One region of the Mesorhizobium sp. 113-3-9 genome, then DNA from elsewhere that is predicted to be linked to it. Evidence: predicted binding sites of a transcription regulator. Region 1 holds the regulator's gene; the other holds the start of a gene.
What was found. Region 1 encodes PhoB, which activates phosphate uptake and scavenging genes when phosphate is short. Its sites were predicted from a motif close to TGTCATNNANCTGTCAT; they were not measured.
Positions count from the first base shown of each region.

Region 2: ppk2 (polyphosphate kinase 2) is a predicted target of PhoB. The motif match lies at 1,431-1,447, and genes of this name have one in related genera.

Region 1 covers NZ_AP023246.1:1,642,250-1,646,889, forward strand. The annotation lists gene pstB (phosphate ABC transporter ATP-binding protein PstB) at 1-349, shown strand, start outside; gene phoU (phosphate signaling complex protein PhoU) at 375-1,082, shown strand; gene phoB (phosphate regulon transcriptional regulator PhoB) at 1,205-1,894, shown strand; gene MesoLj_RS07980 (ROK family transcriptional regulator) at 2,233-3,477, opposite strand; gene xylF (D-xylose ABC transporter substrate-binding protein) at 3,749-4,640, shown strand, end outside.
Region 2 covers NZ_AP023246.1:5,184,239-5,188,878, reverse strand. The annotation lists gene MesoLj_RS25510 (hypothetical protein) at 1-136, shown strand, start outside; gene MesoLj_RS25505 (aldo/keto reductase) at 230-1,273, opposite strand; gene ppk2 (polyphosphate kinase 2) at 1,555-2,475, shown strand; gene MesoLj_RS25495 (dihydrofolate reductase family protein) at 2,667-3,314, opposite strand; gene MesoLj_RS25490 (cobaltochelatase CobT-related protein) at 3,478-4,425, opposite strand; gene hemB (porphobilinogen synthase) at 4,432-4,640, opposite strand, start outside.

The sequences.
Region 1 (4,640 bases):
GGTCAAGGACAAGCTCAATGCCAGCGGCCTCAGCCTGTCGGGCGGCCAGCAGCAGCGGCTGTGCATCGCCCGCACGGTGGCGGTGAAGCCGGAGGTCATCCTGCTCGACGAGCCGGCCTCCGCGCTTGATCCGCTGTCGACCGCCAAGATCGAGGAACTGATCGACGAGCTGCAGGCCGACTACACGATCGTCATCGTCACCCACAACATGCAGCAGGCGGCGCGCGTCTCGAAGCAGACCGCCTTCATGTATCTTGGCGAACTGGTCGAATTCGACCGCACCGAGAAGATCTTCACGTCGCCTCGCGAGAAGCGCACGCAAGACTACATCACCGGCCGCTTCGGCTGATCGCACGCATACGAGGACCAGGATCATGGCCGAACATACAGTCGCAGCCTTCGACGAGGATCTCGGACAGATCAGCAGGCTGATCAGCGACATGGGCGATCTCGCCGGTTCGATGGTCGGCGGCGCCACCAAGGCGCTGCTGAATTCCGACAACGCGCTGGCACAGCGCGTAGTCTCCGACGACGCCATCATGGATGCGCGCCAGCGCGAACTCGACGATCGCGCCATCACGCTGATCGCCAAGCGCCAGCCGATGGCCGACGATCTGCGCCATGTCGTCGGGTCGATCCGCATGGCCGGCGACCTCGAACGCATTGGCGACCTTGCCAAGAACATCGCCAAGCGCGTCGGCACCGTCGGTCTCAACGCAACGCCGCGCGACCTGTCGCATTCCATCGACGCCATGGCGCAGCTGGTGCTGATCCAGGTGCAGGGCGTGATCGAGGAGTATGCGGCGCGCGACGCCGCCGCGCTTGCGAAGCTGCGCGCCGACGACGAACGCATCGACGTCAAGTACACCTCGGTGTTCCGCGAACTGCTGACCTACATGATGGAGGATCCGCGCAACATCACCGCTTGCACGCATCTGTTGTTCTGCGCCAAGAATCTCGAACGCATCGGCGACCATGTGACCAACATCGCCGAGAACGCGTACTATGTCCTGACCGGCACGCAACTGCCCGCCAACCGCCCCAAACAGGACGAGACGGCGATGTCGGCGCCGGCGGCTTGAGCGTTGGAGCGGTTCAGCGTTTCGCGGAAACGCCGAACCGCTCTATCTCTTTGTTTCACGCAATTCAGGATGGAAAACCGCTACATATTTTTTCCTGGGATTGCTTTAGAGGTGACCAGTCAATGATCGCACCACGCATCATGGTGGTGGAGGACGAGGAGCCGCTCGGCGTGCTCCTCCGCTACAATCTGGAATCGGAAGGTTATCAGGTCGAGGTGGTAACCCGCGGCGATGAAGCCGAAATCCGGCTGCAGGAGAACGTGCCCGATCTCCTGGTGCTCGACTGGATGGTACCGGCGGTGTCCGGCATCGAACTCTGTCGCCGGCTAAGAATGCGGCCCGAGACCGAACGGCTGCCGATCATCATGCTTACCGCGCGGGGTGAAGAAAGCGACCGCGTGCGCGGCCTTTCGACCGGTGCCGACGACTATCTGGTCAAGCCGTTCTCGACGCCGGAATTCATGGCCCGCGTCAAGGCGCTGCTGCGCCGCGCCAAGCCGGAAGTGCTGTCCAGCGTGCTCAAGGTCGGCGACATCGTGCTCGACCGTGAATCGCACCGGGTCTACCGCAAGAAGAGCGAGATCCGGCTCGGGCCGACCGAATTCCGCCTTCTGGAATTCATGATGCGCCATCCCGGCCGCGTCTTCTCGCGCAGCCAACTGCTCGACAATGTCTGGGGTGAGACGATCTATATCGACGAGCGCACCGTGGACGTGCATGTCGGCCGCCTGCGCAAGGCGGTCAACAATGGCCGCATGCCCGACGTCATCCGCACCATCCGTGGGGCAGGCTACGCGATCAGGGAAGATTAGAGCCTTGAGGCGGAAGCGTTGATCGGTTGAATGTGTCCACTCCCGGGTCACACGCATTGACAATTGGCTGAGACGCTCATGGCTTCGTATCCTTGGGCGAGCAAAGGAGCGCAGCGACGCGGCGCGGACCCCTGGAGCTGCTCTGCAGCCCAAGGATCCATGCCGCGACCTCAAAGCGTTGCCACGGCGCAAATCCTGCTCCGCTGCACTGCGTGGCATAGGTCACGGAATGGATCCCAGGGTCTCCGCGACGGAGCTTCGCTCCTGCTCCGCCCACGGATGACGACGGCCAATCTCCAAGTAAGCGAGGGTCTACGGCATCAACGACGAATGCCAGCTCAGGCAACGCTCTTCCCGGCACTGCCTCTTGCCTGCACGCCCGGCGCGAAGATCTCCTGATCGACGAAGGTCAGTGCGCGCATGGCGCAGCCCTCGCGGATCAGGGGCAACTCGTTCGGTTCGGTGTCGAACGAAATCGATTTCGAGTGCTGGCCGCCGGCGGTCTGGGCGATCGCCTCGCGCAATGCCGGCTCGATCAGGTCGAAGGCGGCGGCGCTGACGCCGACCATGGCCACGGGGGCGGGATCGATCAGCGCGAACAGGCTGCCGAGGCCATAACCCAGTGCTTCGCCGGCCTTGCGATAGGCTTCGCGCTCGGGCCCGGCCCGTTCCCGTGCCGTCGTCGCCAATGCCCGCATCTGCGCGTCGCTGACGTCGGCGACCGGTTCGGTGTCCTCGCCAAGCTGCCTGGCATTGCGCCAGATGGCGTAGTTGCCGGCATAGGCCTCGACGCAGCCGCGCCGCCCGCAGCGGCAGAGCGCGCCGCCTGGCCGATGGATCATGTGGCCGAACTCGCCGCCCGACGAATGGGTGCCGGTGAACAGCTCGCCCTTCAGCACCAGGCCCATGCCGATGCCGTGCGACAAAAGGATGGCGATGAAGTCGTCGCGGTAGCGTTCGGGGTCGCGCCAGCGCAGCGCCACCGCCATCATGTTGCAGTCGTTCTCCATGGTGGCCGGGATGCCGAACTCGGCTTCCAGTATGTCGGCGAAGGCGATGTCGGTCTGCGGCGTGATCGGCGACCACAGCATGGCCCTGGCCTCGGTGTCGGTGATCCCCTGGATCGCCAGTGCGATGCGGGCGACGCTGCGCACGTCGATATCGGGATCCTCGAGGCGGCGCCGTACAATGGCGACGCATTCACCGATCAGCGCCTCGCGCGACATGGTCAGCGTGTCCAGCCGGCGCTGTTCCTCCGATATCACCTGGCCGGCATAGTCGATGACGGCGACGGACAGGAAATTCAGCGACAGCACCACAGTCATGATGGCCGCGGCCTCCGGGTTGAGGCCGAGGCCGACCTGTGGCCTGCCGCGTTTGAGCGCACCGGCCTCGCTCGGCTTGCCCTCGACCAGGATGCCTTCGCCGATCAGGTCCGAAGAGATCGCCGATATGGTCGAATGGCTGAGGCCGGTGGTCGCGGCGATCTCGGTGCGCGACGGTTGGCCGGCCCGGCGCACGGCCGCAATCACCATGGCGCGGTTGCGCCGGCGCAGATCGTCGTGGCGGATTCCGACCGACATACTTTCCCACATCCTCCCCGTCGCCGCGGTTCTTACTGCCCCTCGAACACTGCCGGCGACTGGGGCAAATACTGGCAGAAGCGGCTGGTGCTGTCATTTATTTATTGCGAGGCTCGAAAAAAAGTCCACCACACCTCAAGATCCATCAGAATCGATGTTGACAGCGTTCCGACGATGGATCAGTATTTTTTTTGAGGCTCGAAAAAATAGAGCCTCTGTGCCGGCCTTCGGGTCAGTTTGGTCGCGCCATACGCGGCGCAGGGAGGATATCATGAAGAGATTCACGGCCGCCATCCTGGCGGGTGTCGCCATGTCGCTGACGCTTGCGTCGGTCGCGCAGGCGAAGGACAAGGTCATCGGTGTTTCGTGGTCGAACTTCCAGGAAGAGCGCTGGAAGACCGACGAGGCCGCCATGAAGAAGGCGATCGAGGCCGCCGGCGACAAGTACATTTCCGCCGATGCGCAGTCCAATCCCGGCAAGCAGCTTACCGATGTCGAGAGCCTGATCTCGCAGGGCGCCAACTCGCTGATCATCCTGGCGCAGGATGCCTCGGCGATCGGCCCGGCGGTGCAGAAGGCACTGGACGAAGGCATTCCGGTCGTCGGCTATGACCGCCTGATCGAGAACAAGGACGTCTTCTACCTGACCTTCGACAACAAGGAAGTCGGCCGCTTGCAGGCCGGCGCAGTGTTCAAGGTCAAGCCGGAAGGCAACTATGTCTTCATCAAGGGCTCGGGTGCCGATCCGAACGCCGATTTCCTGTTCTCGGGCTCGATGGAAGTGCTCAAGGCGGCCATCGACAGCGGCAAGATCAAGAATGTCGGCGAGGCCTATACGGACGGCTGGCTCCCCGCCAACGCCCAGAAGAACATGGAACAGTTCCTGACCGCCAACGACAACAAGGTCGATGCCGTGGTCGCCGCCAATGACGGCACCGCAGGCGGTGTCGTCGCGGCGCTGACGGCGCAAGGCCTTGCCGGTACCGTGCCGGTGTCGGGCCAGGACGGCGATCATGCCGCGCTGAACCGCATCGCGCTCGGCACCCAGACCGTGTCGGTGTGGAAGGATGCGCGCGAGCTCGGCAAGAATGCCGCCGAGATCGCCTCGCAGCTGGCTGACGGCAAGAAGATGACCGACATCGCCGGCGTGAAGGACTTCACGA
Region 2 (4,640 bases), 3.5 Mb from region 1:
GGCCAATGCCTATTGCCGGACATTCTCCAATGAGCGGGACGAGCAGGCTGTCTCCCTGCCCGTGCTCTATAAATATTTCGTGCTCAGCGGCCAGCTCGAACCCGATCGCCAACTCTGGCACTTCATCGAGGGCTAGCGCGGCTCGGCCTAGAGCAATTCCAGGAAAAGTGTGAAACGGTTTTCCCGGGAAAAGCGCGTAGCGCTTTCCCTCAGGGAGCCGCTCTAACGGTCAGATGACGCTGCGGTCGAGAACCATGTCGGCGGGGCCGAAGCGATCCTTTGCCGTCAATTGCTGGTGCCAGTAGGGGTAGAGCAGAGGCGGGCGGCTGACGGCGTCGAGGCGCTGGCGTTCTTCAGGGTTGAGCTCCAGGGCCGCCGCGGCGAGATTGTCCTTGAGCTGGGCATCGTTGCGGGCGCCGATCACCAGCGAGGAGACGGCGGGGCGTCCGAGCAGCCAGGCAAGTGCCACCTGCGCCGCCGAGACGCTGCGGGCCTTGCCGATCTCCACCAGCACGTCCACGATCCGCCACAGTCGATCCTCGTCCCGGATCGGCGGCTCGGACCAGCCCGCGAGCTGGCGCGCGGTCGGGCTGTCGCGGCGGTATTTGCCGGACAGCAAGCCGCCGGCGAGCGGACTCCAGACCAGCACGCCCAGCCCCTGGTCGACCGAGATCGGCAGCAGTTCATATTCGGCCTCGCGTGCCTCCAGCGTATAGTGGATCTGCTGGGTGACGAAGCGTTGCTGGTGACGGCTGTCGCTGATGGAGAGCGCCTTCATCACCTGCCAGCCGGACCAGTTGGAGCAGCCGATATAGCGCACCTTGCCCTGGCCGACCAAAGTGTCGAGCGCGGCCACCGTTTCCTCGACCGGGGTAAGACCGTCCCACTGGTGGACGAAATAGATGTCGATGACGTCGGTCTTCAGCCGCTTCAGGCTCTTTTCGCATTCACGGATCAGATGGTGGCGCGACAGGCCTTCGTCGTTCGGCCCGCTGCCGATCCGCATGCGCGCCTTGGACGCGATCAGCACGTCGTTCTTGCGCTTGCCGCCGAGTGCCTCGCCGATGATCTCTTCCGACAGGCCGTTCGAATAGACATTGGCGGTGTCGATGAGGTTGATGCCGGCGTCGATGCACATGTCGATCATCCGCTTCGCTTCGGTAAGATCGCTGTTGCCCACCGCGGCGAAGGGCCCGGTGCCGCCGAACGTCATGGTGCCCAAAGTCAGTGTCGAAACCTTCAGGCCGGAACGGCCAAGGGTGCGGTATTCCATGTCAGTCCTCGCGATTGTGTTGAATTGGGTGCCGCGAAGGGCAGCCCGGAATGCGACCGGGGATTTGTAGGACAATTTGCCCGGCTTGTCGCCATGCAATGATGATGGATCGATCACGCATGGCGGAGCTTTTAAAGGCCGCGGTCGCGTTCCGGACTGCAATAAAACCGTCACCGCCGGCCTATATTGAATTCGGCTAAGGTGTTTCCATTCCAGGCCACGGGCCTGCAGTTTGGGGTGCCGGACATGAACCGACAGGGCTTGCAAGCGGAGCGACTGATATGACCGAGCTAAGACAGAATTCTCCCGCCAAGGATTGGCTTGAAGCCGAGCTCGCCGACACGCTCGACGAAGACTATGAGCTCGAAATGTCGGAGCCGGCGCTGTCGATGGAGATCGCCAAGATCTACAAGAACTCGCATCCGCCTTCGATCGATCGCATGCAATATTTTCGCGACCTTATCACCTTGCAGTCCGAATTGATCAAGCTGCAGTCCTGGGTCGCCTATCACAAGAAGAAGCTGGTGGTGGTTTTCGAGGGCCGTGACTCTGCCGGCAAGGGCGGCGTCATCAAGCGCATCACGCAGCGGCTCAATCCGCGCATCTGCCGCGTCGTGGCACTTCCGGCGCCGACCGAACGCGAGAAGTCGCAATGGTATTTCCAGCGCTATGTCCCGCATCTGCCGGCTGGCGGCGAGATCGTGCTGTTCGACCGCTCCTGGTACAATCGCTCCGGCGTCGAACGGGTGATGGGCTTTGCCTCGCACGACCAGGTCGAGGAGTTCTTCCACGACGTGCCGGAGTTCGAGCGCATGCTGGTGCGCTCGGGTATCACCGTGGTCAAATACTGGTTCTCGATCACCGATGAGGAACAGCAGATGCGCTTCCTGATGCGCATCCATGATCCGATGAAGCAGTGGAAGCTGTCGCCGATGGATCTGCAATCGCGCGTGCGCTGGGAGCAGTACACCAAGGCCAAGGAAGAAACCTTCGCCCGCACCAACATTCCGGAGGCGCCCTGGTTCATCGTCGAGGGCAACGACAAGAAGCGCGCGCGGCTGAACTGCATCGACCATCTGCTCAAGCAGATGCCTTACGAAGAGGTGCCGCACGAGGAGATCACGCTACCCGAGCGCGTCTTCAATCCCGAATACGAGCGCCAGACATTGCCGCGCGAACTCTACGTGCCGGAGAAGTATTGAGCACCTTGTCCTTCTCCCCGTTCACGGGGAGAAGGTGCCCGAAGGGCGGATGAGGGGCGGCGCCAGCGTTGGCGATTGAGCCCCAATTCGCTGCTATTGGTAGCTTGCCGCTAGTCTCCAAAGGCCGCGCCGCCCCTCATTGCCCTGCCGGGCATTTCTCCCCGTATAGTGACGGGGAGAAAGAGCTGTAGTCACGCCCGCCCGATCATCACATGCGTGGCAAGCGCCGTCGCAACCTGCTCGGTGCACTGGTAGCCGAGCTTCAGCATGTCGAGGCCGCCGAACAGATTCTCACCTGTGCCAAGCAGGATCGGCGAGATCGCCAGGTGCATCTCGTCGATGAGCTTCTCCTGAAGGTATTGCCGGATTGTCGAAACGCCGCCACCAACCCGCACATCCTTGCCGCCAGCCGCGACCTTTGCCTGCTCGAGCGCGGAATGGATGCCGTCGGTGACGAAGTAGAAGGTCGTGCCGCCTTCCATGACGATCGGATCGCGTTTGTAGCGCGTCAGCACGAAAGTCGGCACGTGATAGGGCGGGCTGGGGCCCCACCAGCCTTTCCAGCTGTCGTCAGGCCAATCGCCTCGGATCGGCCCGAACATGTTGCGGCCGAGGATCCAGGCGCCGACATTCTCGAAACTGCGTGCCGCGAAGCTGTCATCGGTGTCGGTGGTCCCGTCGTTCTTGCCGAGCACCATCTGGCGGAACGTGCTGGTGCCGATCATCCATTTGTGCAGATTTTCGCCGCCGACGCCGAGAGGATGTTCAAGAGTCTGATCCGGACCGGCGCCGTAACCGTCGAGCGAGAGGGTGAATGCATTGACACGAAGTTTTGACACCATTGCCTCCTGAACCGCATGTAATTTGCAACCAGTGGCCGTTTAACTTAACTGCTTGCAAAAAGCAATTGGTTTTCTTGGGCGCGCAGCGGGCTACGGAAAGCTCCTGACACCCAGCTCGATGGGATCACAAAAGAGGACGTTGGCGACGATGGTCCGCCGATCAATGAACGTCGGCGTCAGATGCGCCTCTGCCGTTGACGAGCTGGCGCTGCAACGTTGTCAGCATGACTTTGCCGAGCTCATCGATCGTCTCGGACTTTGCCCAAACTCGGTAATAGTTATCGACGTCAAAGCCCAATCCGATTGCCAACAGCTCGACGTCCTTGGCCATTTCCATTTGCTGAACCACGTGCACCAGATGGTCGTGGAGGTAATTTGGGCCATTGGCCGCAAGCGTCGAGTCGTCGACCGGCGCCCCGTCCGACACGACAAGCAGAATTTTGCGAGCTTCGGCACTGTGCTGCAGCCGCCCGGCGGCCCATTCGATGGCTTCGCCATCGATATTCTCCTTGGGCAGGTCCGGCCGCAGCATCGGCTTGAGCGCATGGCCAAGACTGCTTTGACGCATGTCGCCGGCCTCCCGGTAGATGATATGCAGCAAGTCGTTCAGTCTACCGGGATTTTTGGGCCGGTCATCTGCGTCCCAGATACGCCGCGATTCCCCACCGCGCCAGGCGCGTGTGGTGAAGCCCAGCACTTCGACCTTTGTGCCGAGCGCTCTCAAGAACTCCTGGGCAATGTCGATGGAAGCGGTCGCATAGAGCATTTTTTGACCGCGCATCGATCCGGACTGGTCAACGAGAATGGAGACCACCGTGTTGGTGAGGTCGGCCGCCGATAGGCCGGCGCGGATTTCCGACGCGGCTTCGGCCGCCAGAATCAGGTGTTTTGTCCTCCAGGCAACCAAACCGCTTTCCAACTCGGCCCATGCCGCATCGAGCGCGGATTCATGTTTTTCCGAGAGCCGCCCGATGGCGCTGGACAGCCTTGAACTCGGCACAGTCCTGTCATGGATCGTGACGTAGGCATGATAGCCAGGCGTTGTAGCGTCGCCGCGCGGAGCGGAGACAAACAATGACGTGAAACGCTTGCTCAGCCCCCGCAGCACTTTCGGTTATCCCTTCAGCATCTCCGCCACCTCAGGCGCGAAATAGGTCAGGATCCCATCACAGCCGGCGCGCTTGAAGGCGAGCAAGCTCTCCAGCATCGCCTTTTCGCCGTCGATCCAGCCATTGGCGCCCGCGGCCTTGATCATCGAATATTCGCCCGACACCTGGTAGGCGAAGGTCGGCATCTGGAATTCGTCCTTCAGCCGGCGGATGA